Regions from separate parts of the Staphylococcus hyicus genome, predicted to be linked through region 1. Evidence: predicted binding sites of a transcription regulator. Region 1 holds the regulator's gene; each other region holds the start of a gene.
What was found. The regulator LexA, encoded in region 1, represses DNA repair genes until DNA is damaged. The targets are predictions, from matches to a motif close to CGAACATATGTTCG.

Region 2: the regulator LexA is predicted to act here: its motif matches at 3,109-3,122, upstream of SHYC_RS08940 (YolD-like family protein).
Region 3: the regulator LexA is predicted to act here: its motif matches at 5,541-5,554, upstream of SHYC_RS01280 (carbohydrate kinase).
Region 4: the regulator LexA is predicted to act here: its motif matches at 2,658-2,671, upstream of uvrB (excinuclease ABC subunit UvrB).

Annotation. Positions count from the first base shown of each region.
Region 1 covers NZ_CP008747.1:1,566,140-1,574,086, reverse strand. The annotation lists gene rpmG (50S ribosomal protein L33) at 187-336, opposite strand; gene rpsN (30S ribosomal protein S14) at 522-791, shown strand; gene guaC (GMP reductase) at 865-1,842, shown strand; gene SHYC_RS07485 (CAP domain-containing protein) at 1,856-2,869, shown strand; partial or broken gene tnpA (IS200/IS605 family transposase) at 3,191-3,673, shown strand; gene lexA (transcriptional repressor LexA) at 4,066-4,689, opposite strand; gene sosA (DNA damage-induced cell division inhibitor SosA) at 4,832-5,056, shown strand; gene SHYC_RS07465 (DUF896 domain-containing protein) at 5,271-5,507, shown strand; gene tkt (transketolase) at 5,596-7,584, shown strand; gene SHYC_RS07455 (YneF family protein) at 7,768-7,947, shown strand, end outside.
Region 2 covers NZ_CP008747.1:1,887,656-1,895,602, reverse strand. The annotation lists gene SHYC_RS08960 (lipoate--protein ligase) at 1-760, shown strand, start outside; gene SHYC_RS08955 (IDEAL domain-containing protein) at 817-1,044, opposite strand; gene SHYC_RS08950 (competence protein ComK) at 1,270-1,908, shown strand; gene SHYC_RS12305 (hypothetical protein) at 2,030-2,185, shown strand; gene SHYC_RS12570 (hypothetical protein) at 2,262-2,396, shown strand; partial or broken gene SHYC_RS08945 (GNAT family N-acetyltransferase) at 2,409-2,732, shown strand; gene SHYC_RS08940 (YolD-like family protein) at 3,146-3,556, shown strand; tRNA gene SHYC_RS08935 (tRNA-Asn) at 3,710-3,784, shown strand; tRNA gene SHYC_RS08930 (tRNA-Ser) at 3,788-3,876, shown strand; gene SHYC_RS08925 (GNAT family N-acetyltransferase) at 3,999-4,556, shown strand; gene SHYC_RS08920 (ABC transporter ATP-binding protein) at 4,568-5,215, shown strand; gene SHYC_RS08915 (ABC transporter permease) at 5,212-5,988, shown strand; gene SHYC_RS08910 (1,4-dihydroxy-2-naphthoate polyprenyltransferase) at 6,016-6,954, opposite strand; gene SHYC_RS08905 (isochorismate synthase) at 7,129-7,947, shown strand, end outside.
Region 3 covers NZ_CP008747.1:313,049-320,995, reverse strand. The annotation lists gene SHYC_RS01305 (metal ABC transporter solute-binding protein, Zn/Mn family) at 1-282, opposite strand, end outside; gene SHYC_RS01300 (alpha/beta hydrolase) at 481-1,497, shown strand; gene SHYC_RS01295 (MFS transporter) at 1,517-2,671, opposite strand; gene SHYC_RS01290 (type 1 glutamine amidotransferase domain-containing protein) at 2,897-3,589, opposite strand; gene SHYC_RS12220 (hypothetical protein) at 3,709-3,873, opposite strand; gene SHYC_RS01285 (O-acetylhomoserine aminocarboxypropyltransferase/cysteine synthase family protein) at 3,887-5,167, opposite strand; SAM riboswitch class I at 5,227-5,324, opposite strand; gene SHYC_RS01280 (carbohydrate kinase) at 5,570-6,679, shown strand; gene SHYC_RS01275 (pseudouridine-5'-phosphate glycosidase) at 6,663-7,574, shown strand; gene SHYC_RS01270 (NupC/NupG family nucleoside CNT transporter) at 7,584-7,947, shown strand, end outside.
Region 4 covers NZ_CP008747.1:2,045,879-2,053,825, reverse strand. The annotation lists one part of gene prfB (peptide chain release factor 2) at 1-619, shown strand, start outside; gene SHYC_RS11890 (COG3942 and LysM peptidoglycan-binding domain-containing protein) at 694-1,581, shown strand; gene SHYC_RS09700 (YfbR-like 5'-deoxynucleotidase) at 1,715-2,356, shown strand; gene SHYC_RS09695 (CsbA family protein) at 2,362-2,598, shown strand; gene uvrB (excinuclease ABC subunit UvrB) at 2,733-4,715, shown strand; gene uvrA (excinuclease ABC subunit UvrA) at 4,721-7,564, shown strand; gene SHYC_RS09680 (hypothetical protein) at 7,567-7,947, shown strand, end outside.

The DNA.
Region 1 (7,947 bases):
GAGAAGTTTTTTCTCACGTGTGGTACTTTCAGACTAAAGTAATTTTAGTTGTTGGTTTAGTTAATAGAAGTTGAGTAATGAGCGTCTTTAAAAAGAAAACAAAAAAGCCACAACACCGAACTTTCGGGCTGTAGCTTACGTCGTATTTTGATGAGTTGGTGTTTCGTAACTGCTTAAATCAACTTATTATTTCGTTTCTCTGTGTAACGTATGTTTGTTTAATCTTGGGCAATATTTCATCATTTCGATACGCTCAGGATTCGTACGTTTGTTTTTCGTAGTGATGTAGTTACGGTCACCACATTCAGTACATGCTAATGTCACATTAACGCGCATTGGGTCGACCTCCTTTTAAATTGAAACTATTACGATTTGTTATTTTATCATGTTTTGAACGCTTTGCCAACAGTTATTTATACCATATTTTAATTATTATAAAAATCATCCTTGATTCACAATAAAAGGATATGCTATGATTTAAATCGTAATAATTACGATTTGATAATGAAGGAGAGATAGATATGGCGAAAAAATCTAAAATTGCCAAAGAACAAAAGCGTGAAGCTTTAGTTGCAAAATACGCTGAATTAAGACGCGAACTTAAAGCAAAAGGTGATTATGAAGCTTTAAGAAAATTACCAAGAGATTCATCACCAACACGTTTAACACGTAGATGTAAAGTAACGGGTCGTCCAAGAGGCGTGTTACGTAAATTTGAAATGTCACGTATTGCTTTCAGAGAGCATGCACATAAAGGGCAAATTCCTGGCGTGAAAAAATCAAGTTGGTAAGAACCTTTTATTTACTTTATTGCCAATAGATAGTATATTATCTTTTGGAATAAATTTATAAGGGGTTTAGAAAATGAAAATTTTTGATTACGAAGATATTCAACTCATACCGAATAAAAGCATTGTGAAAAGTCGTTCTGAAATTGATACATCTATTCAATTTGGCCCAAAACGTTTTAAGTTACCGGTTGTGCCTGCAAATATGCAAACGGTAATGAATGAAACGTTAGCAGAGTGGTTCGCTGAAAATGATTACTTCTATATAATGCATCGTTTTGATGAAGCTGCACGTCTGCCTTTCGTTAAAAAAATGAAAGATAAAGGATTGTTTGCTTCCATTTCTGTAGGTGTAAAAGAAGGAGAATTCAAGTTTATTGAATCACTTAAAGAAGCAGACCTTTCACCAGAATACATCACGATTGATATCGCACATGGTCACTCAGATCAGGTGATTGAAATGATTCAACATATTAAAAAATTATTACCTGAAGTATTTGTTATTGCTGGTAATGTTGGTACGCCAGAAGGTGTGCGTGAACTTGAAAATGCTGGTGCAGATGCTACTAAAGTGGGTATTGGTCCAGGTCGTGTATGTATTACAAAAATCAAAACAGGTTTTGGCACAGGTGGTTGGCAACTTGCAGCAGTGAATCATTGTAGTAAGGCTGCACGTAAACCAATTATTGCTGATGGTGGCATTCGTACACACGGCGATATTGCTAAATCTGTACGTTTTGGTGCTTCGATGGTGATGATTGGTTCTTTATTTGCAGCTCATGATGAGTCTCCAGGTGAAACAGTAGAAGTTGATGGTAAAAAGTATAAAGAATATTTTGGTAGTGCATCTGAATATCAAAAAGGTGAACGTAAAAATGTTGAAGGCAAAAAAATGTTTGTAGAACATAAAGGTTCACTAAAAGATACCCTTACTGAGATGCAAGAGGACTTACAAAGTTCTATATCTTATGCGGGTGGTAAAGATATCGGTGCACTACGAAAAGTGGATTATGTGATTGTAAGAAATTCGATTTTCAACGGTGATAGAGACTAAAAAATAGGAGTGGATTTCTATTAAATCATTCATATCTTTTCTCATACTCGGTTTTGTCATTGTATTAACGATTCCGGTTCAACCTACAGATGCGACACAAAAATTGGCGCAACCTGTTACTACCAAAGTAGATCAACTTGTTGACAGTAATAAATCACATACAGCATTAAAGACTCCAGATCAACAAGCGTTTGCGATACGCAACATTCAGATTAACATGTCACAAAAAGATGTAGAGGCGAAACTCGGTAAAGCATCAGCTGTACTTGATAATGAATACGGTACAAAATGGCATGTATATCATAACAAGTTTAATGACTTTATCTTAGTAAGTTATATTAATGGTAAAGTTCATGGTTTATTTACGAATCAAAATATCATTACTTCTAAATCAGGTATTAAATACAACACACCACAAAATGTGGTGCGTGATAAATTAGGTAAACCCCTTGAAGGAATCAAAAAAGGAAATACATTATACCGCCAAAATAACGATGAATATGATGTGTTTGAGAAAGATGGCATCTATACAACTGCATTTTATGATAAACATCGTAGCAATCAGTTAACTGCGCTTTTACAAGTGAGTAAAGAGATGGAAAACCGATTAAATGGTCAGTATGGTGCCCCTTCAAAAGGTTTAGCTCAAAGTTATGAAAAACTAGACTATTATTTAGTCAATGCAACACGCGTACAAAACAATTTAAAAGCATTAAACTACTCTGAAGCGTTAGCTGACACTGCACGTAAACATAGTCATGATATGGCAGTGAATCAGTATTTTGAACATACGAATTTAAAAGGTGAATCACCATTTGATCGTATGAAAAAAGATGGACACCAGTATAGAACAGCAGCGGAAAACCTTGCTTATGGTCAACAAAGTGCAATCTTTGCGCACCAAGGGTTGATGAATTCTGCAGGTCACCGAAAAAACATCCTACATCCTAATGTATCCACACTTGGTGTAGGGGTAGACTTCAATAAAAATAAACAACCTTATTGGACTGAAAATTATACTGGATAATGTTTAACGCCGTTTAATATTGGGAAAAAATCAATCAAATGAGGTTGATAGTATGAATACTTATAATATGAAAGTTCAAGATATGCCCAATATCGAACAACAAACTAAGGATATTCTAGAACGTGTTAAAGAAATATTAAATAAGAAAGAAGCGTAAGGCGATAGCTATCGTCTTACGCTTTTCTTATTATATAAAAGTAAACCATGCGCTATGCGTATGGTTCCGGAGAGGTTTCACCGTTGTATTAAAATCGGCATTTCCTCATGATAGAATAAAACTTGGTCAGCCAACCAAAATTAACTATACGAGGAGATGCCATAATGTCTAACGACACAAACAGTTTAGCACATACAAAATGGAATTGTAAGTATCACATAGTTTTCGCAACAAAATATAGAAGACAAATAATATATGGAAAATTAAAAAGAGATATCGGAATAATTCTGAGACAACTATGTGAAAGAAAAGGTGTTGAAATCATAGAAGCTGAAGCATGTAAAGATTATATTCATATGCTTGTGAGTATACCTCCAAAACGGAGTGTTTCTCAATTTGTAGGATATTTAAAAGGTAAGAGTAGCTTAGTGATATTTGATAAACATGCACATTTGAAATATAAATATGGTAATAGGAAGTTTTGGTGTAAAGGATTTTAAGTAGATACAGTTGGAAGATATAAAAAGGTAATAGAAGAATACATTCGAAATCAATTACAAGAGGATATCGTTGCAGAACAACTCACAATGATGGAATATATAGACCCATTCACAGGGAAAGAAAATAAAAAGTTTAGAAAAAAATAGGACCCTTTTAGGGGTCGCTGAGAAAGTAGTACAGTTGGCTGATCTTTCCAGTGCCCTTACAATGGCTGGTCAGTAACAGAGGCTTTCAACCGCAGAACAAACCACCCGTTCACACGGGTAGTTTTGATTTTATATAAAATGTAATAGCTATGAAAGGAACTAGACTGGAATGAGATAAAGTGCCTAAAACTTAATATGAATGTAACCTAATTACTAATGTTATTAAAGGATATAAAATTAATGTTGACAATGATTTTGAAATGTATGATGATTTGTTTAAATACCACTATCATAAATAAACGAATTTTTTAACATTGAACGTGAAGTAATTGAGAAGGGGCTGGGACATAATTACCAGCCCCTTTTATATAAGCAAAGGAGATCTCATTGAATTACAGTTCTCTAAATAGGCCTACTACTTTACCTAGCACAGTGACATGTTCTAAGTAGATAGGATCTAAACTACTATTTTCAGGTTGTAAGCGATAACGATTTTTTTCTTTATAGAAACGTTTTACTGTGGCTTCATCATCTTCCGTCATTGCTACAATGATATCGCCATTTTCTGCGATTGATTGGCTTCTTACGATTACTTTATCGCCATCTAAAATGCCAGCTTCAATCATACTGTCTCCTACAACATTTAAAATAAAGATTTGGCCATTATGTGTAGAAGTAAAGTGTTCAGGAAGTGGGTAATATTCTTCAACATTTTCCACAGCAGTAATCGGCGTACCAGCGGTAACTTTACCGATAACGGGTACATAAATTGTTTCTTCCATATTTACTGGTTCACCCATGAGCTCACTTACGATTTCGATTGCTCGAGGTTTTGTAGGGTCACGACGGATGTAACCTTTCTCTTCAAGGCGTGATAAATGGCCGTGCACGGTTGAACTTGAAGCCAATCCAACAGCTTCTCCAATTTCACGAACACTTGGCGGATAACCTTTCGTTTGAACAATATGTTTGATAAATTCAAATATTTCTTCTTGTCTTTTTGTCAGTTCTCTCATTAGATTACACTCCTTTGCATGATTTATGTACATTATAGCATAGTTATCCGAACAGAACAAACATTTGTTCGTTTTATGTTGACACAGAACATTCGTTCTGTTAAAGTAATTACACAAACAAATGTTCTAGGAGATGTTGATAATGATGAAAGTGAAATTAAATGAAATATATCTATATGTATCTGTTTTTGTTGCTTCTATGATTATCTTTTTCGTATTCTTTATAATGACAAGTCAAACTGCGCATACAGAACAAACGTACGAAATGACAGACCATCAAATTAATTCTAATCAAACGGAACACGTACAAAAATACGAACAAAAATCAAAGGATCAACAAAATGTGCTCGCTGTGACAGTTCGATAGATTTAAATTCGAACATATGATATAAAGACATAGAAATGAGGCACACAGTAATGAAACTAAAAACTAATAAATATAGAGATTTTCTGAGGACGATGTGAAATGATGTATGACGTTTCACATTGTCTTTTTTAATTCAAGTTATGAGTCATGGCGGTTGGTTTTATGCGTCTTTTCTGTTATATTTTGTAGAGAATATTGACGGAGGTTTTCATATATGCTTAGTCAAGAAAAATTACAGCGTATTAATGCACTAGCAAAGAAAAAGAAAAGTGAAGGTTTGACCGAAGCTGAAGCAAAAGAACAATCACGCTTAAGAAGTGAATATCTTGCTTCATTTCGAAATAGTTTTAAAGATCAAATCGAACATACTAAAGTGATTGACCCTGAGGGTAATGACGTGACACCTAAAAAATTAAAAGAAATTCAAAAGCAAAATCATACACGTCGTTAGTTCACTGTTTATACAAAAGAAATTATAGGTTTTATACGTGGATATAAGGTATAATAACCCTAGTAGCAAATAGAAAGGAAGTCATAATATGTTTGGACAAAAAGACACACATGCAGTAAATACCATCCGTGCGCTTAGCATTGATGCAATTGAGAAAGCGAATTCTGGTCACCCTGGTTTACCAATGGGTGCTGCACCAATGGCTTACACACTTTGGACGCAACATTTAAATTTTAATCCTAATTCTAATACGTATTTCAATCGCGACCGTTTTGTTTTATCTGCGGGTCATGGTTCTGCACTTTTATATAGCTTGCTTCACGTTTCTGGCAGCTTAGAATTAGAAGAGTTAAAGCAATTTAGACAGTGGGATTCCAAAACACCAGGACATCCTGAATACAACCATACAAAAGGTGTAGAAATTACAACAGGGCCACTAGGTCAAGGTTTTGCTATGTCAGTAGGTATGGCAATGGCTGAAAAACACTTAGCTGCAAAATTCAATCAAGATGATATTTCTGTTGTAGATCATTATACTTACGTATTAGCTTCTGATGGCGACTTAATGGAAGGAATTTCTCATGAAGCTGCATCTTTAGCGGGTCATCTAAAATTAGATAAACTAATCACTTTATATGACTCAAATGATATTTCCTTAGACGGCAAAACAAATAAGTCTTTCTCTGAAGACATTAAAAAACGTTTTGAAGCGTATGGTTGGAATCATATCCTTGTTACAGACGGTAATGATATGGAAGCCATCAACAACGCAATTGTAAAAGCAAAATCTCAAGAAGGACCTACAATCATTGAAGTAAAAACAATCATTGGTTATGGTTCTCCAAATAAATCTAACAGTCACAGTTCTCACGGTGCACCACTAGGTGAAGAAGAACGTGAATTAACATTCAAAAATTATGAATTAGACGCGACTCAAACATTCCAAGTGGATGATAGTGTGTATGAAATCTTTAATGAAACGATGATCAAACGTGCAGACGAACATGAAGCTGCATGGAAAAAAGATTTGGAAGCATATGCTGAAAAATATCCTGAACTTGCGAAAGAGTTTAAATTAGCCATTGCAGGAGAATTACCTGAAAACTATGACGAAGCGTTACCACGTTTCGAGTTAGGTCACAAAGCGGCTTCTCGTGCAGATTCTGGAGAAATCATTCAAGCCATTGGTAAATCTGTACCTTCATTCTTCGGTGGTTCAGCTGACTTAGCGTCATCAAATAAATCGAACGTTAAAGCTGAAGGCGACTTCTCTGCAGAAGATGGCACAGGTAAAAATGTCTGGTTTGGTGTGCGTGAATTTGCGATGGCAGCTGCAGTGAATGGTATGGCAGCACACGGGGGGTTACATCCTTATGGTGCAACTTTCTTTGTATTTAGTGATTACTTAAAACCAGCGTTACGTCTTTCTTCTATTATGGGTGTGCGTTCAACGTTCATTTTCACGCATGATTCGATTGCGGTTGGTGAAGATGGTCCAACACACGAACCAATTGAGCAATTAGCTGGTTTACGTGCGATCCCTAACTTAAACGTGATTCGTCCAGCAGATGGCAATGAAACACGTGTCGCTTGGAAAGTTGCCTTAGAATCTAACAACACACCTACAGCACTCGTATTAACACGTCAAGGATTACCAGTGTTAGATGTCGAAGAATCAAAACTTGAAGAAGGTGTACGTAAAGGGGCTTACGTTGTATATGAAACAGAAAAAGCACCAGAATACGTATTGTTAGCTTCGGGTTCTGAAGTGAGCTTAGTTATTGAAGTTGCGAAAGATCTTGAGCAACGTGGTAAAGGTGTACGTGTCGTGTCAATGCCAAACTGGCATGCATTTGAACAACAGTCGAAAGCTTATCAAGAAGAGGTATTACTTCCAGAAGTATCTAAACGTGTTGCAGTTGAAATGGGTGCAACGCTTGGATGGCATAAATATGTAGGTATGAAAGGTATTGTTGTTGGTATTGACCGTTATGGTGCAAGTGCGCCTGGAGATTTAGTAGTTGAAAAATATGGTTTCACTAAAGAAAATATTCTTTCTCAAATCGAATCATTATAATTGTCATAGTTATTTTAAATGATGTATTTCAACGTAAAACTATAATCGGTGGTTTCCACATTATAGACGATTTCCTATGGATAGAGGGCGAGACGTTTATGTCCGCTCTCTATTTTCATGAAAGTATTGGAATGACCTTGAAAACTTGTACCAATTTTAGTAAAATGCAAAAGGATAGAGAAAGTGGGTGAAATAATGGCTACATGGTTGGCAATCGTATTAATTGTACTTGCACTTATCATTGGACTTGTAGGTGGCTTTTTCCTCGCACGTAAATATATGATGGATTATTTAAAGAAAAATCCTCCAATTAACGAAGAAATGTTACGTATGATGATGATGCAAATGGGTCAAAAACCATCA
Region 2 (7,947 bases), 320 kb from region 1:
ATATCACGATTTTGGTAATTTAAACTTTAGTTTTATAACCAAAGATGATGGGCAAAGTTTTCATAACTTCAAGAAGTTTACGCAACCGATTGTTGATGTTTTAAATGAAATGGGTGTCGATGCAGCATTAACTGGACGTAATGATATTCAAGTAGGTCAAGCTAAAATATCAGGTAATGCAATGGTAAAAGTGAAAGACCGTATGTTTAGCCATGGCACATTAATGCTTAATAGTGAGTTAGATGAAGTTCAAAATGCATTAAGGGTTAATCCAGCTAAAATTCAATCTAAAGGTGTCAAATCAGTGCGCAAGCGTGTAGCTAATATTCAAGAATTTTTAGCCGAACCATTAGATATCGAAGACTTTAAACACATTATTTTAAAACAACTTTTTGGAGAAAATGAAGTTGAAGAATATGTATTAACAGATGAAGACTGGCACAATATCGAAAAACTTAGTGACGAAAAATACCGAACTTGGGATTGGAATTATGGTAAAAATCCTAAATATAACTTTGAAAGAGAACATAAATTTGATAAAGGGTTTATTCAAATTAAATTAGACGTTAAAAAGGGCCGCATCGAACATGCGAAAATATTTGGTGATTTCTTTGGAGAAGGAAATGTTACGGAATTAGAATATGCATTAGAAGGCGTATTTCATCAAAAAGAAGCGATTCAAGACGCGTTAGCTAACTATGATTTCTATTATTATTTCGGTGACATTTCTAAAGAAGATATTATTGATCTAATGGTATAAAAATAACAGGTCGCTCATTGTTTGCGTGCAATGTGGCGGCCTGTTTTTAATTGTAGTTATGAAATGATTTCAACTTCAAGTTCCTCCAATTTCAAATATTCAGCTGTATACGTTTTGAAGTTGGCTTCGTTTTTGTTTTGTAGTGCCTCATCAATTAAGTGTTTAAGTTGTTGCTTACGCTGGTTTTTTAATGCGTCTTCAATTACTAATTCTACAGCAAGTTGATGAACCATTTGCATTGCGTGCGTATTATTATATATTTTTGCATCGAGTTGATGTTTCATAGCAAATCACTCCTTGTATGTTGATTAAATAGTTATTTATCAGTATAACGAAACAATAACACAAATGCAATGAAAATTCTGAATTTTTAAAAGTTTTAAAAAGATACGAGGAGAATGCACGGAGTTAAATTTCATAAAATATCTAATTTTCGTTGACATATAGTTTTGTTTAGATATAATGGATAGTACATAGAGACAAAAATTAATCCAAAAAGGGGGAACCCAATGAAAAATCAAATCAAAGAAAACAACTATATTATTATGAAAGGAGACATGTTTTTACGTCCCACGGATGGACCAAACGGCATCAATCAAAGTACTGAAATTTTGAAATATGATGAGCCACCAATCATTGTTCACGAACCGCTGACTCAAATCATTGAAAACAGTTGTAAATGTTATGGTGAAACGTATCAGTCTAGAAAAGAACAAACACGTCGTATTTCGAGCCTCAAAAGTAAACTTCCAATTAATATCACTCCGATATTCCCTTCGTATTATTTCCCGTCACATTCCGATCGCGCAACCGAAAATAGCTGGATTAATATGCATTTTGTAGAACGAATTAAAAAATTAAAAGGTGCTAAATCTAAAATTATTTTTGTAAACAGTCAATCAGTTATTTTAAATGTATCAGAACATACTGCTTCAACACAATTTCATAATTGTATTACATTTTCCTACCATTTAGACCGCAAAGCGAAAGCACTTACTACAAATCCCGAGAAGCCTATAGATTATAATAAAGACAACTTCAACATTTATGAAGCGCTCTCTAGATATGCGATATTAGAAAATCAACGTACCAACTACGAACCAGGACCTAATGCGTCAAAACCATTTCCAAATCTTCCAGAAGTATAGAACCTTCAACGTTATTATCTTATTAATTATCCCAACTTTTATTTGATATATTGACTCATGCAACTAATATGAAAATTAAAGGGTATAGTAGGCTAACTATTGATGTTAAGGAGGGCCCCATATGAGTCATCATTTTAAAGTTTTCTTTTCAACATATTTAATAATTAACATTTTATTAAAATCCTTAGGTAATTTTTGTGTATGCTTAAATCATACGATTGAATTTGTTATTGCAAGTAAAAACGCGCGATGTAATGGTATTCCAAATGTAATTTAAAACGGATTCATATTTTGTTGTATTAACACTTATACTTCTATTGAGTATGCTAATGTAGAGGTATAAGTGTGTTTTTATGTTAAAGGATGATGTCATTATGTTTGAAAAAGTGAAATTGAATGAAGAACCGCCAATGGATTTATTATTACTTGCTGATCCTTCTTATCAAAGGGTAATGGAACACTTAAAATCTGGAATATGTATCGTATAGAAAGAAGATAATTGTATTGTAGGTAGTTATATTTTAGTGATGCTTGATTCTGAACGTATTGAATTAGTGAATATTGCTGTTAAAGCTTCTAAACAAGGTGGAGGTATTGGAAAAAAACTACTTGATCATGCAATAGCTTATGCAACTGAAAATCAATTTAAAGAGATGATTGTGGGTACTGGCAATTCAAGTATTAATCAAATTGCATTTTATCAAAAAGCAGGTTTTAGATTAATAGATGTGATATTTGATTTCTTTATTCAAGATAATGAAGCACCTATTTATGAAAATGGCGTTTGGTGCAGAGATATGTTGCGTTTTAAAAAGCAGTTATAGTGTGTTAACTCAAAATAGAAGGGAACGTATTCTCATCGTATTGTAAAATAATATGTAGGCAATTAAAAATCGTTGTTTGATTAATTATAATAAGAATCGACTTACCATTATTCTGAATATTGTCCAAATTGTTTTTGAGATATCAATTGTTTGTATGGTATTCAAAAGTCAGTTAAAGGTCGGGGGAGTGTCTTTTGAACAAAAATGAAACATCAACTGTCATTTCCGTTAACAGTAAGTATTTTTGTACTTTCTGCGCTATTGTTCATAATGACGATTATGGATATTTAATCTGACATTTAACGGTGTGCGTTTTTCTTAAGCCGTTTTTTAATGGGTCAAAGGTTGAAGCATTAAAAAAATCACTTCACAAATACGAACATATGTTCTATAATGAGTGCGAGGTGATAAATATGTTGGATCGTACACTACCACCTAAGTATCAAACAGAAACGGATTATCGGAAAATACCCCGTCAATATTTAAATGGTCGTATACCAATGGGGCGTGGCATTGTCAAATGGGCACCTTTTGGGACACTTCCAGAACAGTTTGAAAGAATTAAACAGTTTGAAGCAAATCAACATAAAATTGATCGTCCGGATTTGAGTGAAGATCAAATCATAGAAATCAATCATATGTTGCACTTTAAAATTTCTAAAAATGAAAATGCTAAAATTTCTTACTGGCGTTCGGGTTACATTCATACGATAGAAGGCTACATTACTTCGATTAATACATTCAATAATGAACTTACGATTTCAAATGAACGGCAATCAGATCGACTGACGATTGGTTTGAATGAACTTTATGCAGTAGAGTAGAAAAATGGCGTGATTACATTGTGCAAAACGTAAAGTTGACGGAACTTCCCCTCCTATAGTGTAAATATTCCGTTAACTTTTTTAATTTTAACTCTTGATTTCCTGGGGTGAATTGATATAATAGTATCTGTGCTTACAAAAAAATAATATGAATCCACAGTAGCTCAGTGGTAGAGCTATCGGCTGTTAACCGATCGGTCGTAGGTTCGAGTCCTACCTGTGGAGCCATTAGGAAACGTACTCAAGTTGGCTGAAGAGGCGCCCCTGCTAAGGGTGTAGGTCGTGAAAGCGGCGCGAGGGTTCGAATCCCTCCGTTTCCGTTTAAAGAACATTGCAATCGCAATGTTCTTTTTTTATGTGTATTTTACTCTGTACCTTACAAGTGTACTTTTGTTCCATAAAATGATGTATTCCTCTAAAATAGGATTATAGGAGGAATGGTATGATACGAAAAGCGACGATAAACGATGCGACAGCGATTGCAACATTAACATATCTCATTTGGCAAGATATGGAATTAGAAATTGTTAGAAAATACCACCAGTCCGAGGTCATACAAGCCATAAAAGACAGTGTAATATCTTCGTCTTATCGAAATAGTTATCTTCATGTTCATGTGTATGACGTTGAAGGTCAAGTAGCAGGCATGATTGTTACATATGATGGGAATAAGGAGTTATATTATGAACAATGTTGGACCATGCTCCATCGTGCTAAAAGTCTCCCTCTATCCACAAAAACACCATTACCTGTTAAAGAGGCTGAGGATACAGACAGGTATATCGAATCAATTGCTACATTTCCACAATATAGAGGACGGGGTATTGCGAAAGCGTTAATGAAGTATATTTTTGAAAAATATAAAGGTCAAACGCTGAGTTTGAATTGTGATCGTAATAATGTACGTGCGAGAAGATTATATGAAAATATGGGTTTTAAGTCATATATTGAAAAAACGTTATACGGTCATGTTTATGATTATATGATTTATAAAAACTAAGGAGGGATGCTATGCTTGATTTAAAAAATGTGAGTTATCATGTAGATGATCAGCGCATTTTAAATCAAATTAATTTTAACGTAAAAAAAGGCGAAGCGATAGCAGTTGTAGGGGCGTCAGGAAGTGGGAAAAGTACATTATTGCGTGTGATTGCGGATTTAATTTCACCAACAGAGGGGGACATTCTTTTCAAAGGTCATTCATATCAAGCATATGAACCTGAAATATTAAGACGACGGGTCAGCTATTTACCACAACGATTAGAACTATTTGGAGAAACAATATATGATAATCTTGCTTTCCCATCGTTAGCGCGTCAGGATACATTTGATAAAGCACGCGCAAAGGCGTTGTTAGAGGCCGTTGGACTTAAAAAATATAAATTGAACGCGCGCGTGCAACATATGTCTGGGGGAGAACAACAGCGTGTAACTATCGCACGACAATTAATGTATCAGCCCGAAGTGTTATTGCTAGACGAAGCAACGAGCGCTTTAGATGATAAAAATAGTCAAGCCATTGAAAAACTAATCTTTGAGATGGTCAAGACAGGGACAGCAGTGTTATGGATCACGCACAATATCGAACAAAGTCATCGACATTTTCATCGTATTATGACGATACATAACGGTGAACTTGTGAAGGAGGAGACGGTATGACAACAACGTCTTTACTTTTGACATCACTCTTGTTGCTGATACCTATCATTATTTCGTATAAAGAAAAACTTCGCATCGCTAAAGATTTAATCATTGCGGCTGTAAGAGCAGTCGTTCAGTTGGTTTTAATTGGTTATTTACTTGAATTTGTATTTAAAGTAGAAGAGATGTGGATTGTGCTTGCGCTCATTTTAGTGATTATGATTAATGCAGCTGCAAATACTAAAAAACGTGCATCTACTATAATGCATCATGTATTTTGGGTGTCCTTTGTAGCGATTATGACAGGAGCAGTTTTGTCGTTAGGCGGCGTTTTACTTACTGGCGCGATCGATTTTACACCAAATGAAATCATACCAGTCGCAGGTATGGTGGGAAGTAATGGAATGATAGCGATAAATTTAAGCTACCAAAATCTTAATCGTATTTTCACAAAGGAAACGGAATCGATTGAAGCAAAGTTATCTTTAGGTGCAACGCCTTCACTTGCAGCAAAAGAAGCGATACGTGAAAGTATTAAAGTGGCTATTGTCCCAACCATCGATTCTGTGAAGACTTATGGGCTTGTTTCCATTCCGGGTATGATGACAGGATTGATTATTGCGGGAGTGCCGCCATTACAAGCGATTAAATTTCAGCTTATGGTTGTTTTTATTCATACAACAGCCACAATCATTTCAGCACTTGTAGCAACATACTTAAGCTATCGCCAATTTTTTAATTATCGTCACCAATTGATTCAAATAAAAAAAGATGACATAAAACCCACTTAACGTTTAAGTTGTTAAGTGGGTTTTTATTTAAATATTACCTAATAACGCACTAATATATATACCTAATGCATAAAGTAAACCGAAAAATGTATTCGTTTTTCCAGCAGCAATCATGGCTGGCATCATTGTTTCTGGTGTGTCATTCTTTTTAAAACGGCGGTACACTTTTACAGGCCACGGAAAACTTAATAGAACAAGTAAAAAGAAAATTGAACCACCTGGAACGAAAAATACTGTGTAAATGACCCAGACATAGGCGAGGACATACATGGCTGCTAAAACGATTAAGGACAATCGCTTGCCTAACAGAATCGGTAACGTTCGGCGTCCGCTTCGTTTGTCTTTCACGCGATCACGAATGTTATTTGCCATGTTAATTAAACCAATAGTAATGACTATTGGAATACTCATCCAAACGACGGTGCTATTGACATGTCCGGCTTGAATAAAGAAAGCAATTAAAATAATGAACATGCCCATAAAAATACCTGAGAAAATTTCTCCTAAAGGTGTCCAAGAAATCGGGAACGGCCCCCCAGTATATAAATAGCCAATCGCCATACATAATAAGCCCACAGGAATGAGCCAAAAAGAAGTTTGTGCCGCGATAAACAACCCTAATACAGTAGCGACAACATAAAATGCGATAGCCAAATTAAAAATGGATTTAGGTGTCATACCGTGACGTACGATAGCACCACCAATTCCCACGGATTCATGGTCATCAAGGCCTTTTTTATAATCATAATACTCATTAAACATATTCGTTGCCGCCTGAATTAAAAGACAAGCGAGCAACATTGCGATAAACAACCCCATATTGATGTGATCTTCACTACCAAGTTGGAAGATTTTTGCGATGGCTGTACCAACTAAAACTGGAACAATGGCAGCAGTTAAAGTGTGAGGTCGCATTAATTGCCAATACTTATGAAAGGTTGAATGTTGCTGAAATTGATTCACCATATAGATCAAAACCTCGATTATTTATATTAGTAATACAAAATCAGTATAGAAAAGTTTAGAAATGAAATCAATAACAAACTCTATGATTTAAGCAATGTCTCTCACATTTAACATTAAAAAATGTTAAAATAAATGTTAATGGGATTATGATTATGAGAAAGAAGTGAGAAACAGATGACTGTTGACGTTGGTGAGCAGGAAATCATTGACGCAATAGCGAATACATCTAAAACTTGGATTTCTATAGAGGTGCGCTTGCCACATACATTGGATCCAGTAACATTATTTAGAAAAACCAATCAGGAAGCGGGTAACCGCTTTTATTTTCGGCTTAATGATAATGAAACAGCTTTTTTTGGATGTCGCGTTGCGAAAGAATTTAAAAATAATAATAAAAGTAAGCGGTCAATTTTTAAAGAATGGAATCGTTTTAAAGAAGATATCGCATTGATTCATCCATCCACGCCCAAACATCATTTGCGTATATATGGCGGTTTTCAATTTTCTACCGAACGAACGAGTTCAGAATGGCAACAATTTGATATGAATCATTTTATCTTACCAGAGATATTAATTTCTCATATTGAGGGTGCCACGTACTTAACATATACAATACGAAAAACAGATTTTTCATTTCAAGAATTTAAAGATATTTACACATATTTAAGTCATATTGATAGAACGTCGCATATACTTGAAGAACATGAAATGCATGTATGTGCACAACAAGATTTAGATATTGATGCGTGGGAGCGTTTAGTTGACAAAACGATTCAACAATTAAAGTCAGATGAAAAGATTGTATTATCACGACGACGAGAAATAAAATTCAATACAACGATTGATATTGCCACTGTGTTAGACCGAGCTTTAAAAAACGAAAAAAATAGTTATCTATTTTTAATAGAGTCGGGCAATGATTGTTTCATTTCTCAAACGCCTGAACAATTATTTAAAGTTCAAAATAATATGCTTTCAACTAAAGCAGTAGCA
Region 3 (7,947 bases), 1.2 Mb from region 1:
ATTATCCCCTGTATAAATAAATAAATCCGATTTACTTGCATCTAAAATATCTTTTTGTGACGGTTCATAACTATGTAAGTCTGTCCCTTTTGGATAAATGGATTCGACGTCAACGTGATCGCCTCCAATTTGCTTCACGAATGATTCTACTGGAAACACAGTTGTTTTCACTTGGAGTTTGTCATTTGAAGATGATTTTTTTCCAGAATCAGATTGTCCGCATGCGACAAGTAAAATACTCACGACTGCGATAGTTAAAAAAGCCAAAATACGTTTCTTCATTTTCGCACAATCTCCTTCTATTCAAATAGTAATTATTACGATTTAAAATTATACCCTACCTCCTTCAAGCTTGCAATACTTTTATATTCACTTTGCTTTTTAAACGGTACGTATCATAGTAAAATAACGATAGATTATGTACGTTCACATTATTATAAGATAATAATAAGTTTAATTTTCAAACAAGGAGGCACCATGATGAAACATCTTCAATCTTTGGGTAAAATCGCTTTAGGCACGACGACAGCATTAACTGCATCGCTTTACACGTTAAATCAACTTACACCCATGCCAGGTGTATTATTATCTAAAGTTTTATTTAATCAACCTTCTAAAATGGCATATATTAAAGACACTGTGCGCCAAGATGCACGTTTTAAACAGGTTCCATCTCGTGTAACTTCTCTTTTCGACGTGGTTTATGACCCTACTGAAAAAACAGGGTTGATGGATGTTTATATGCCGAGTGGAAATCAAGTAACGTATCCGACATTATTTTGGGTCCATGGCGGTGGCTATATGAGTGGCGATAAATCAGATGTCACACCGTACTTACAACTTCTTGCTAGTGAAGGCTATACCGTAATTAATATTAACTATGCTTTGTTCCCCGATGGTCACTATCCAGAACCAATTTATAGTTTGGAAAAAGCGTATAAAACTGTTCAGAAAAATGCACATATGTATAAGGCGGATTTGTCACGAGTTGCTTTTGGCGGTGACTCTGCTGGCGGTCAAATTATTGGTCAGTTTATCAATATTCAAGTGAATAAGTCGTATCGTGACACGACGGCGTTCAAACAAACGGTATCACCTGAAACGATCAAAACCGCCATCTTTTATTCCTCACTTTTAAATACACAACGCATGGATAAAACTGATGACATGATGGCAAACAAACTTTTCAGTCGATTGGCATGGGCATATTTTGATGATAAACATTGGCGCGTAAGTCCTAAAACGATGGAGGCAAGTGTAACGCTTAACATGGATCATCATTTTCCACCGAGCTATATTACAGATGCGAAACATCGCTCTTTTGAGGATCAAGCGCGTCAATTTGTCGCGACGTTGACACACTACGGTATTCCAGTAAAAGGCACATTTCATGATAGTCCACTTTATCATGAGTATCAATTTGATATGTCGCTATATGAATCAAAAGTCAATTATGACCGGTTAATTGATTTTCTCAAACAGCATTTGGCCAAGTAAAAGAAGGATTCGCATCGCGTCAAGACGCATGCGAATCCTTTTGGCGTTCTCGTATTAAAATCATCACAGCAGCCATTAATCCAATAGCCATAATTGCAGCTAAATATAAAAATTGCATTGACCATGCGGGTGTGCGCTGGGTAAAGCCTAATATTAAAGGTGCAACAGCCGTGCCGAAGAATATAACAAATGTATTCAGTGTGATATAAAAACCTTTATGATTATCCACAGATAACACGACTTTAGAAATAAGTGTCGGTAACGCAAAGCCAATGCCTCCGCCAAAAATCACACTTAATATAATATAACCTATAATACTTGTATTCAGTGCCATAAGTATGATTGAAAGTACAGTGACCGTTAATGCCCCAACAAGTACTTTTGTAACCGAATAGTGATTGGATAAACGGCCTGCCATCAAGGAAATGATAATCCCACCAACACCAAAAAACTTACTCACCGCTGCAACGGTTTGAATATGTTGGCCATGTTGGACGAGGACACTCTCTCCTAAAACAACATATACGTTAATAAAGGTCATTAACAACACAAAGCCAATTAAATAGCAAAGCATCAATATTGGGTTTTGAAATATGGATGCAATATCTCGTCCAAAATCTTTGAAATGCACTGCTGTTTCCTGTAATGGGGCTTGAGGTAATAACCAAAGATTTACAACAGCTAGTACAGCATAGCAATTCCCTAATATAAGGAAGACCATACGCCAATCATATGCGTTCGCAATCATTTCACTAATCACTTGTCCGAAAATGCCCGCAAACAAAAAGCCCATTGTCATAAAACTTGTCGCTGTCACACGTTTGTTTTCAGGAAATAAGTCTGAAATGTAAGCAATGATGATCGGCGCATAGGCGGCAGCGGCTAAACCTTGAGCGCCTCTGAATACCACAAGCATCATAAAGGACGTAGAAAAAACGGACAGCAACGTAAAAATAGTATGTGCAATTAAACCATATAACATGATTTGTTTGCGCCCAAATTTATCCGAAAGTATCCCATATATTAAACATCCTAGCGCAAATGTGAACGAAAATGCCATGCTGGCCAATGGTGTATTTGTGACGGGTACGGAAAAGTCTTGCGCAATTGATGCACCTATCGTTATCGTGCTGTATAAACTAAACATGACTAAGAGCCCCGTAATAAATAACACAAAGGTTATCCCATGATAATGGACCCGCTCCATAAATGTCACCCCTCAAAAATATAGCGTTAAGATTAAAAAATATTATGGAATTAGATACTTTATTTTCCCATATTACCTCAGTCGAATGCCATTCGAAACCCTTTTTTGATTTACCGCAATATAAAAAGCAACATCATAAATAAACCATGACGTTGCTTTCAAATCCCTTAATTCATACAAGGAGGCACACCATTATTTCGACGCTAATGCATCTTTAACCGCTTCAGCTACTTTCTTCGCCGATGCTGGATTTTGACCTGTAATCAGATTACCATCCACTTGGATAAACCCTTTCATAGGTACTTTTGATTTCGTATATTGCGCACCTTTAAGTTTCAATTCTGATTCGAGTTCAAAAGGTACTATTTTTTTGCGATTCGCTAATACTTCTTCAGCGTTTGAAAATCCTGTTAATTTTTTCCCGTCGATAAGGAAATAATGATTCGGTCTCTTCGCTTCGAGTAAGGCCGCTGCCCCGTGACATACAGATGCCACGATGCCCCCCTTATCATAAATCGTGTTAATCGCTTGTTGTACATGCGTATTTCCTGGGAAATCATACATCACACCATGGCCTCCTGTAAAATAAATCACGTCGTAAGCGGACGGATCTGCTGTGTCAATACTTGGCGTTAACTTTAATTGATCCATAAACAATTCATTTTCATAATAACTTTTTGTCAGCTTGTCTAATATACCTGGTGTTAAACTGACAGGATCTAAAGGTGTTTCGCCACCTTTAATGTTGTATAAATCGATTTGGTAATCTTCATTACCATGAAAGACATCATAGAAATGGACTAATTCACTTAACCATAAGCCAGTGGGTTTATCTGTGCCGTCAAATTGTGTATGGCTTGTATTGACAATCATAATTTTTTTCATGTCGCATTCACCACTTTTTCAAAGATTTGTGTTCATTATAATGAAGTTTTGGGTTGATGACGAATGATTTGTTTATACTTTGTCTGTACCCTTTTTTAAATTGGGTGCACTCCCCACTTTTAATAGGATTCCTCTGTTTTCATTTTTAATTGAATCGCCTCTTCATATTCTTTTATTTTAGATTCTTTCATCATATGCGCAGCTTTATTGATTGGCACATATACTTGCCATTCCTCTTTTTTGGCTTTCAACGTTTCTAATGTTTGTTTTTGTATCGATGTCACACAGATCCCCCATTTATTTAATCGCAGCAAAACCTTTTGCCAAATCGTTTAAAATATCATCAATATGTTCGAGTCCAATAGAGAGTCGAATGGTTTCCGGTGCTATACCTGCTGCCGCTTGTTCTTCAACCGTTAATTGTTGATGCGTCGTCGAAGCAGGATGAATCACTAACGATTTCGCATCTCCTACATTTGCGAGTAATGAAAATAATTCTAATGCTTCAATAAATTGCTTCCCTGCCTCATAACCGCCTTTGACACCGAATGTAAATACAGCTCCAGCACCTTGAGGCAAATACTTTGTTTTAAGGTCGTAATATGGACTCGTTTCAAGTCCCGCATATTTCACCCACGCAACTTTAGCATGGTTCGATAAATAATGCGCTACTTTTTCCGCGTTTTCAACATGACGTTCCATACGCAATGACAATGTTTCTAACCCTTGTGTTAATTGAAATGCGTTAAATGGTGACAATGCGGCACCTGTATCACGTAATAATGTCGTGCGAATTTTAAAGGCCAGTGCAGCGTCACCAAACTTTTCGCTAAAGATGATGCCATGATACGATGGATCAGGTTCACTTAATCCAGGAAACTTACCATTATTCCAATCGAAGTTCCCACCATCTACAATGACACCACCCATTGATGTCCCATGGCCTCCGATAAATTTGGTCGCGGAATGGACAACGATATTTGCGCCGTATTCAATCGGTCTAAAGAGATACGGTGATGCAAACGTATTATCTACAATGAGTGGAATGCCATAAGATTTTGTGATTGCGCTTATTTTTTCAAAGTCTTCGATGTTGCCTTCAGGGTTACCAATGGTTTCAACAAATAGTGCTTTTGTATTCGCTTTAATGGCCGCAGTTACATTTTGTGGGTCTTTCGTATCAACGAGTGTCACTTCTATTCCAAATTTAGACAGCGTATGTGTGAATAATGTATGCGTCCCACCATATAACGTTTCACATGCGATAATATGGTCACCTGCATGTGCGACAGCTTGAATCGCATACGTGATAGCCGCCATGCCTGAAGCAACAGCCACTCCCGCAATCCCGCCTTCAAGTTCTGCTACTCGGGTTTCAAGTACTGCCGTTGTCGGGTTCATCAGGCGCGTATAAATATTCCCCAATTCTTCTAAACCAAATAAATTGGCTGCATGATCCGTATCGTTAAAATTAAACGACGTCGTTTGATATATCGGAAGTGCGCGTGCATTCGTAGCTGCATCCACTTCTTGTCCGGCGTGCAATTGTCGCGTCTCAAATCGATAATCTTGTGTCATGTTGATTCCCCCTTAAAATTAAAAAACGCCTACCTCGAAAGATAGACGTGACGTAATCAGACTCATCTCTCAGGCATGTCACCTGCAGGAATTAGCACCTAACTTAAAAGGTTGCCTGGCTTCAAAGGGCCTGTCCCTCCACCATTCTGGATAAGTAATATGAAATTAAAACTAGTTTATTATACTCACGTATTGAAGTCAACACAAAATTCTGACAACTTTTATAATTTGGGGTCGCCTACACAAAACTTACAGAAAAATACTTTTAAAAGCACATCGCACATATAATGAAATTTGTAAACTTTTTGAACGTTCTTTTGAAAGCGTTTACATTACGTTGCTGATTTGCTAACCTAAACAAAAGTTTAATAATCAAACTTTTGTTTACTAGGAGGTGCCATAGTGAATAAAAATGAAAAATTAATCCTTGAACGCATTCAAGACAATCCATTCATCTCTCAACAAGAATTAGCGAAAGCTGTTGGACTTTCTCGACCTGCTGTCGCAAATATTATTTCCGGTCTCATTCGAAAAGAATACGTGCTCGGTAAAGCCTACGTTCTCAATGATGACTTTCCAATCGTATGCATTGGTGCTACAAATCTTGACCGTAAATTTTACGTCAATCAAACATTGCAACAAGGAACATCGAACCCAGTCACATCAACGCGCTCAGTTGGAGGTGTCGCACGCAACATTGCTGAGAACCTTGGTCGTTTAGGTGAAAATATTGCTATGCTTTCTGCGAGTGGAAATGATAGTGAATGGGACATGATTAAGCATTTGTCCAGTCCTTTTATGAGTCTTGATCACGTCCAACAAGTTGAGAACGCCAATACAGGATCGTATACGGCTTTAATCGACAAAGATGGCAATATGGAATACGGTCTTGCCGACATGGAAGTGTATAACGAAATGACACCAGAATTCTTAATCAAGCGTACTCACTTACTTCGGAAAGCTAAATGTATCGTTGTCGATCTCAATTTACCAAAAGATTCACTTGATTTCTTATGTGCCTATAGTGAAAAACACAACATTAAACTCGTCGTCATTCCTGTATCGTCACCAAAAATGAAACATATGCCTGATTCCTTACATGCGATTGACTGGCTCATTATTAACCGCGATGAAACGGAAACTTTTTTGAAGATGACAATTAATGATACTGAAGATTTAAAACGCGCTGCCAAACAATTAAATGATCTCGGCATTAGTCACGTGATTATTACGAATGGCACGAAAGAACTGATATATAGTAGTTCAACGCAAACATTTATGAAACAAGTCATTCCATCCTCACACGTTGAAGACGTCACAGGTGCTGGCGACGCTTTCTCAAGTGCGGTGATTTACAGCTGGCTAAAAGGATTCGATATTGAAGATACTTTAAAAGCCGGTTTAGTCAATGCGCGTAAAACAATAGAAACGCAATACACGGTTCGACAAAACTTAGATAAAAAACAATTATTACGAGATATGGAGGAATATCAAAATGAAACAATACATTGAGTTGTCTCAAGAAGTCCAAGATGCAAAATCAAACCACCGACCAATTGTTGCCTTAGAGTCTACTATCATTTCTCACGGGATGCCTTATCCACAAAATGTACAGATGGCAAAAACTGTGGAACAAATCATACGTAATCAAGGCGCAGTACCTGCAACAATCGCATTAATAGATGGCAAGGTCAAAATCGGTTTAGAAGATAATGAGTTAGAATTACTCGCGAAAAGTGACAATGTCGCAAAAGTGTCACGTCGTGATTTAGCAGAAGTTATCGCGCAAAAAAGAATCGGTGCGACAACAGTGGCTTCTACAATGATATGTGCAGCACTTGCAGATATAAAGTTCTTTGTGACAGGTGGCATTGGAGGCGTACACCGTGGTTCTGAAGAAACGATGGATATTTCTGCGGATTTGGATGAACTTTCAAAAACAGATGTCACTGTTATTTGTGCTGGAGCCAAATCGATTTTAGATTTACCAAAAACGATGGAGTATCTTGAAACAAAAGGTGTTCCTGTGATTGGTTATCAAACCGAAGAACTTCCAGCCTTTTTCACACGTAAAAGCGGCGTCAAATTAAATTCAACAGCAAATCATGTCGATGACATCGCTTCGATTTGTAAAGTGAAACATGACCTCCAACTTGAAGGTGGCATGGTGATCGCAAATCCTGTACCTGAAGCTGATCAATTAGACAAAGCGTATATCGATACAATTATTAATGACGCTGTGAAAGAGGCCGAAAAAAAAGGCATTCGAGGCAAAGACTCTACCCCATTTTTATTAAGTAAAATTGTCGAAAAAACGGAAGGTAAGTCCCTTGCAACAAATATTAAACTTGTCGAAAATAATGCAGTCGTTGGCGCACAAATCGCAGTATCATATTCTAAACTGTAGGTGATGTTTATGTCCATACTATTTACGATGACAGGGGTGGTATTTGCATTATTTATCGCCTATATCGTCAGTTTTGATCGCAAACATATTGATTTTAAAAAGACCCTCATTATGCTTGTCATTCAAGTCTTACTGATTTTGTTTATGATGAACACGTCTATCGGTCTCAATATCTTAACAGCACTCGGTAAATTTTTTGAAGGGTTAATGAACATCAGTAAAGCAGGCATCGATTTTGTATTTGGTGATTTAGAAAATAAAGGCGGCTTTACATTTTTTATGCACGTCTTACTCCCTTTAGTTTTTATATCTGTATTAATAGGTATTTTAAATTACTTTAAAATATTACCGTTTATCATTAAATATGTCGGCT
Region 4 (7,947 bases), 480 kb from region 1:
CGAAATCGTGGATTATCAAGCTGGCGATGAAGCGGGCGTTAAGAGTGTTACGATGATAGTTAAAGGACATAATGCCTACGGTTATTTAAAAGCTGAGAAAGGTGTTCATCGCCTCGTGCGTATCTCTCCTTTTGACTCTTCAGGTCGTCGCCATACTTCATTTGCTTCATGTGATGTGATTCCTGAGTTTAATAATGAAAAAATTGAAATAGAGATTAACCCTGATGATATCACAGTGGATACGTTCCGTGCTTCAGGTGCTGGAGGTCAACATATTAATAAAACGGAGTCTGCGATTCGTATTACGCATCATCCAACTGGCATTGTCGTTAATAACCAAAATGAGCGTTCACAAATAAAAAACCGTGAAGCTGCAATGAAAATGTTAAAAGCAAAATTATATCAACTTGAAATTGAGCAAAAAGCGCAAGAACTTGCTGAGATTCGTGGCGAACAAAAGGAAATCGGATGGGGAAGTCAGATAAGATCTTATGTTTTCCATCCCTATTCTATGGTTAAAGACCATCGTACTAATGCAGAAACGGGAAATGTGAATGCTGTTATGGACGGCGATATTGGGCCGTTTATTGATGCATATTTAAGAAGTCAACTAAATTAATTGGATTGGAAACTTGGAGTGTGAACAAAATCGTGATGCTCCAAGTTTTTAATATAAGGAGTTCTATACATGATATGATATTTAATTTTTTATTTGTAATGGCAGTTGCTAATGCGCTACTCACACAGGACATCGAAGTTCCAAAACATCAATCTTTTTATGAATTGTCTCAAAAAATTGGTGCAACCATTCAAGAATTAAAAACTTTAAACCCTACAGAAAGACAATCAGTTAAGGGACAAAAGACGGTACGAATTCCTAATAAACATATTCATATCGTGAGATCGGGAGATACTTTGAATGGGATTTTGACGCGTTATCACTTAACCAAGCGTACATTTTATCAGTTCAATCCGTCATTTGAAAAACTATCTTCCAATCAATGGCTAGCACTCTCTCCAAAAGGCGCAGCACTATTATTTCAACCACGTTTACAAAAAGCCTACCATAAATCAGCACCTATTATACCACCTCACACTAGACACGCGCCGTACCACTCTAATACATTCACTTCTTTAAAAGCACAAATTCGTCTTTCTCAAATCACACCCTCTCATTTTTTTGGAAACCACAATACCGTTAAAACACATAGGGATTTATTACAACGTCCAGTTATACAAGACGTGACGTATGAACATGTTGATTTTCAAAATTTATATATGCGGGGACAGTGTACTTACTATGCTTTTGAAAGACGTAAGGAACTAGCGCATCCAATTCATAACTATTGGGGAAATGCGAAGCAATGGCATATTAATGCCCGTGAAGAAGGATTTCACGTGACATCAACACCGAAAGTAGGCGCAATTCTTGTCTCGCAAGAAGGTCCATACGGTCACGTTGCGATTGTGGAAGCGATAAAAGGAAATGCAATTGTGGTTTCTGAAATGAACTGGGTTGCACCTTTTATTGTCAGCTATCGAATCATAGATGTGTATGATCAATATCATTTTATTCATTAAATTTGAATATTTATCGTATATTAATTTATATAGTGATAGAATCCTTAAATTTGTGTTATATTATCATCAAACTAGAAAAATACTTTCAAAGATGCAATTAGAACGGTATCAAAACGTTAAAGGAGGTCTGGTAATGGGTGTACATCAATATTTTAAAAGGCTATCAGATTTAGAAAAATTAATTCGATTGCCAGGTAAATTTAAATATTTTGAACATAATGTCGCCGCTCATTCTTTTAAAGTGACTAAAATTGCGCAATATTTAGGTACAGTTGAAGAATATCATGGGCGAGATGTGGATTGGAAAAGTTTATATGAAAAAGCTTTGAACCATGATTTTGCGGAGGTGTTTACAGGAGATATTAAAACGCCTGTAAAATATGCCAGTGGTGAATTAAAAAAATTATTTTCACAAGTTGAAGAAGAAATGGTAGATACCTTTATTACCGAGGAAATACCTGAAAGATATCAAGAGATTTATCGTCAACGTTTACAAGAGGGAAAAGACGATTCATTAGAGGGACAAATATTAGCTGTCGCCGATAAAATTGATCTCTTATATGAAACATTTGGTGAAATACAAAAACGTAATCCAGAACCACTTTTCTTTGAAATTTATGAAATGAGCTTAGAAACGATTATGCAATTTGATCATTTGTATGCGGTTCAAGATTTTATAGAAAATATCATTCCAGAAATGCTTACAGAAAAATTCATCCCGCGCACAGAATTAAGAGAAATGACAATGCAAATTCTTAAAAACAGGAAAGTGTGATTGTGATGATATGGTATATGTTAGCTGCATTCTTTCCATGCGTCCTAGTTGTCATCTTTAGTGCGATTACGCGAAGTAAGTGGGTGGGGACACTCATTACACTTATTTTAATCGGCGCTTCTGTTTATAAAGGATTCTTTCATAATGAATGGATTATATTTTTAGACGTTGTATCGTTACTTGCCGGTTATATTATTGTCGACCAATTGCATATCCATAAACAACAGGATAGTGAAGGATAAGGTTTCCTCTTGTAGGAATCTTATCCTTATTTGTGTTGTATGGATAAAACCAAAAATCCCGAACAGATGTTTGGAACAATGTGTTAAATTTTGATAAAATGTTATTGATATTGTGTTGAAAGGAGCGTACATGAATGGAGCATCATGCGTTTAAAATTGCATCAAACTTTGACCCCCAAGGTGATCAACCCAAAGCAATTGCTGAATTGGCAAAAGGTATTCATGAAGGTAAGCGTCATCAAACGCTTTTAGGAGCAACAGGTACGGGTAAAACGTTTACGATGAGTAATGTGATTAAAGAAGTGGGGAAACCGACATTAATTATTGCGCATAATAAAACATTAGCTGGACAATTATATAGTGAATTTAAAGAATTCTTCCCAGAAAATAGAGTTGAATATTTTGTGAGTTATTATGATTATTACCAACCAGAAGCGTACGTCCCATCAACAGATACGTTTATCGAAAAGGACGCCTCTATTAATGATGAAATTGATCAATTGCGACACTCTGCCACAAGTGCTTTATTTGAGCGTGATGATGTCATTATTATCGCAAGTGTGAGTTGTATTTATGGTCTAGGGAACCCTGAAGAATATAAAGACCTAGTTGTAAGTATCCGTGTAGGTATGGAGATGGATCGTAGTGAACTATTACGAAAACTTGTTGATGTGCAATATACACGTAACGATATTGACTTTAAACGGGGGACGTTCCGTGTAAGAGGGGATGTTGTAGAGATATTCCCAGCATCAAGAGATGAACTTTGTATTCGTGTCGAATTTTTTGGTGATGAAATTGATCGAGTGAGTGAAATTAATTATCTCACTGGCGAGGTGCTACGTGAACGCGAACATTTTGCACTTTTCCCAGCATCTCACTTCGTTACACGCGAAGAAAAAATGAAAATCGCAATTGAACGCATTGAAAAAGAGCTTGCCTCACAATTAGAAAAATTGCGGAGTGAAAACAAGCTTTTGGAAGCACAGCGATTAGAACAACGCACGAATTATGACTTGGAAATGATGCGTGAAATGGGGTTTTGTTCTGGTATTGAAAATTATTCAGTACACTTAACATTGCGTCCTTTAGGTTCTACACCATATACGTTACTGGATTATTTTGGTGATAATTGGCTTATTATGATTGATGAATCCCATGTGACATTGCCTCAAATTAGAGGGATGTATAACGGAGACCAAGCACGAAAAAATGTATTAGTTGAACATGGTTTTCGCTTACCCAGTGCGTTAGATAACCGTCCTTTAAAGTTTGAAGAGTTTGAATCTAAAGCACGTCAATTAGTTTATGTGTCAGCAACACCTGGTCCATATGAGCTTGAGCATACAGATGAAATGGTGGAACAAATTATTCGGCCAACTGGGTTGTTGGATCCCAAAATTGAAGTGCGCCCCACTAAAAATCAAATCGATGATCTATTGTCTGAAATTCAAGAACGTGTAGATAGAAATGAGCGTGTCCTCATCACAACATTAACCAAAAAAATGAGTGAAGATTTAACGACATATCTTAAAGAAGCGGGGGTAAAGGTAAACTACCTTCACTCTGAAATTAAAACGTTAGAGCGTATTGAAATCATTCGTGATTTGAGAATGGGAACATTCGATGTTTTAATAGGGATTAATTTATTAAGAGAGGGAATAGATATACCAGAAGTATCTCTAGTAGTCATTTTAGATGCGGACAAAGAAGGGTTTTTACGGTCTGAAAGGTCTCTGATCCAAACAATTGGACGTGCAGCACGTAATGAAAAAGGTGAAGTGATCATGTACGCAGATAAAATGACGGATTCTATGAAATACGCCATCGATGAAACAGAACGTCGACGCAGCATTCAAATGGCGTATAATGAAAAACATGGTATAACCCCTCAAACCATTAATAAAAAAATTCATGATGTGATTAGTGCTACTGTTGACACAAATGAAACAAATGATGATCAACGTAAAGAAGTTCCGAAAAAACTAACTAAAAAAGAGCGAGAAAAAACGATTAAGAATATTGAAAATGAAATGAAAGAAGCCGCGAAAGCACTCGATTTTGAAAGAGCTACAGAATTAAGAGATATGTTATTTGAATTAAAAGCAGAAGGGTGAATAAAATGAAAGAACCGTCAATCGTTGTTAAAGGTGCGAGAGCACATAATTTAAAAAATGTAGATATTGAATTACCGAAACATAAGTTAATTGTCATGACAGGGTTGTCTGGTTCTGGTAAATCTTCCCTTGCTTTTGATACGATTTATGCAGAAGGACAACGACGTTATGTGGAATCATTAAGTGCGTATGCGAGACAATTTCTAGGACAAATGGATAAACCAGATGTAGATACGATTGAAGGCCTATCACCAGCCATTTCTATCGACCAAAAGACAACGAGTAAAAATCCGCGTTCGACTGTAGCGACGGTAACAGAAATATATGATTATATCCGACTGCTATACGCACGGATTGGCAAACCTATATGCCCACATCACGGTGTTGAAATCGAATCTCAAACAGTACAACAAATGGCAGATCAAATCCTTCAACTAGAAGAACGGACTAAAATTCAATTACTTGCACCAATCGTTAATCATCGTAAAGGGACGCATGAGAAATTACTTAAGGATGTTATTAAAAAAGGGTATGTTCGTGTACGTGTTGATGGAGAAATCATGGATATCACGGCAGTGCCTGAATTAGATAAAAACAAAAATCATACGATAGAAATTGTAGTCGATCGTTTAGTTGTCAAATCTGGAATTGAAACGCGTTTAGCCGATTCAATCGAAACCGTACTGGAGTTGTCAGAAGGACGTTTAGTTGTAGATGTCATAGATGGCGAACAACTTGAGTTTTCTGAAAAGCATGCGTGTCCAATTTGTGGCTTTTCAATTGGTGAGTTAGAACCACGGATGTTTAGTTTTAATAGTCCATTTGGGGCTTGCCCAACCTGCGACGGGTTAGGACAAAAGTTAACGGTAGACTTAGATTTAGTAGTACCTGATAAAGATAAAAGTTTGAATGAGGGTGCAATTTTAGCTTGGGAACCAACAAGCTCTGATTATTATCCAACCCTATTAAAACGTGTGTGTGATGTATATAAAATTAATATGGACAAACCGTATAAAAAGCTTACTGAACGTCAAAAAAACATTATTTTATATGGTTCTGGTGATAAAGAAATCACGTTTACATTTAAATCCAAATTTGGCCAAGCACGCAAACGTACGATGGTTTTTGAAGGAGTTGTTCCGAATATTGAGCGTCGTTACCACGACTCACCATCAGAATATGTACGTGAAATGATGCAAAAATATATGGCTGAGCAAGTTTGTGAAACGTGTCAAGGCCAACGTTTAAGTAAGGAAGCTTTATCTGTATACGTAGCGGGTAAAAATATTGGTGAAGTTGTAACGCAATCGATTCATGATGCATTGAATTATTATCAAAATATCCAACTTTCTAGTCAAGAGCAACAGATAGCACGATTGATTTTAAAGGAAATTATTGCACGATTAGAGTTTTTAAATAATGTTGGCTTAGGTTATTTAACATTAAATCGAGCCTCTGGTACGCTGTCAGGTGGTGAGGCACAACGTATTCGTTTGGCAACACAAATTGGCTCACGTCTATCAGGGGTATTATATGTCCTTGATGAACCGTCAATTGGTCTACATCAACGTGATAATGATCGTTTAATTTCTACACTAAAGGACATGCGTGATTTAGGTAATACACTTATCGTTGTCGAACATGACGAAGATACAATGATGGAAGCAGATTATCTTGTAGATATTGGTCCGGGTGCTGGGGAACATGGTGGCAGTGTGGTGGCAAATGGCACACCTAAACAAGTCATGCGAAATAAAAAATCATTAACGGGTCAGTATTTGAGTGGTAAAAAATTTATTCCGGTTCCTGAGAAACGACGCGACCTTTCAGAACGTAAAATTGAAATTAAAGGTGCGCGCAGTAATAATTTAAAAAATGTCGATGTCGCCTTTCCATTATCTGTGATGAATGTCGTTACAGGCGTCTCAGGTTCAGGTAAAAGTTCGCTTGTGAATGAAGTACTATATAAGGCATTAGCAAAACAAATTAATAAGTCTAAAGTACGACCTGGTGCGCATGATGCCATTAAAGGTGTCGAGGAAATTGATAAAATTATAGACATTGACCAATCGCCAATTGGACGTACGCCACGTTCCAATCCTGCAACATATACAGGGGTATTTGATGATATACGTGACGTATTTGCCTCAACGAATGAAGCCAAAGTGAGAGGGTATCAAAAAGGGCGTTTCAGTTTTAATGTGAAAGGTGGACGTTGTGAAGCGTGTAAAGGGGACGGCATCATAAAAATCGAAATGCACTTTTTGCCTGATGTCTATGTTCCTTGTGAAGTGTGTGAAGGCAAGCGTTATAACCGCGAAACATTAGAAGTCACGTATAAAGGTAAAAATATTGCTGATGTTTTAGGCATGACCGTAGAAGATGCAACGCGCTTTTTCGAAAATATTCCTAAAATCAAACGTAAATTACAAACATTAGTAGATGTTGGTTTAGGATATATTACCCTCGGTCAACCCGCTACAACATTGTCGGGTGGTGAAGCACAACGTGTGAAGTTAGCGTCAGAATTGCATAAACGTTCAACAGGGCGTTCTATATATATCTTAGATGAACCTACAACTGGACTACATGTAGACGATATCAGTCGTTTACTTAAAGTGTTAAATAAAATTGTAGATAACGGGGATACGGTTGTCATTATTGAACACAATTTGGATGTGATCAAAACTGCCGACCATTTAATCGATTTAGGACCAGAAGGTGGGGAAGGCGGCGGTACAATTTTAGCAACAGGGACACCTGAAGAAATTGCCGCAACTGAATCATCCTACACGGGTAAATATTTAAAACAAGTACTTGAACGTGATAAAGCGCGAATGGAGGAGTAGTGATGAAAGAAGCGCAAATTAAAGTTTTAGAGCTATTGGAAGCGCATAAAATTTTAGTGGAATCAGCAGCAATTTTATTAGATGCGATGAATGGAAAAACGCATGAACGTCATCATATTGATGCTCAGGCATCGCATCGAGAAATCGATACCGAGAACCCATCGACGTCACAGAATCAAACGTCTCAAAATAAACATAACCAACAGGGTCAAAAGCAAACATCTGAACCATCTATGGAAGAAATGATGACACACACGCTTAAACAAGTGACAGCGTCTTTACGAAAAGCGTCGAACAATAAGAAAACGACAACTGAAAAGCATAATGATTCCAAAGAGATTCCTATTGATACGTTTAGTCAACTTGAAAAGACATTCCGTGAT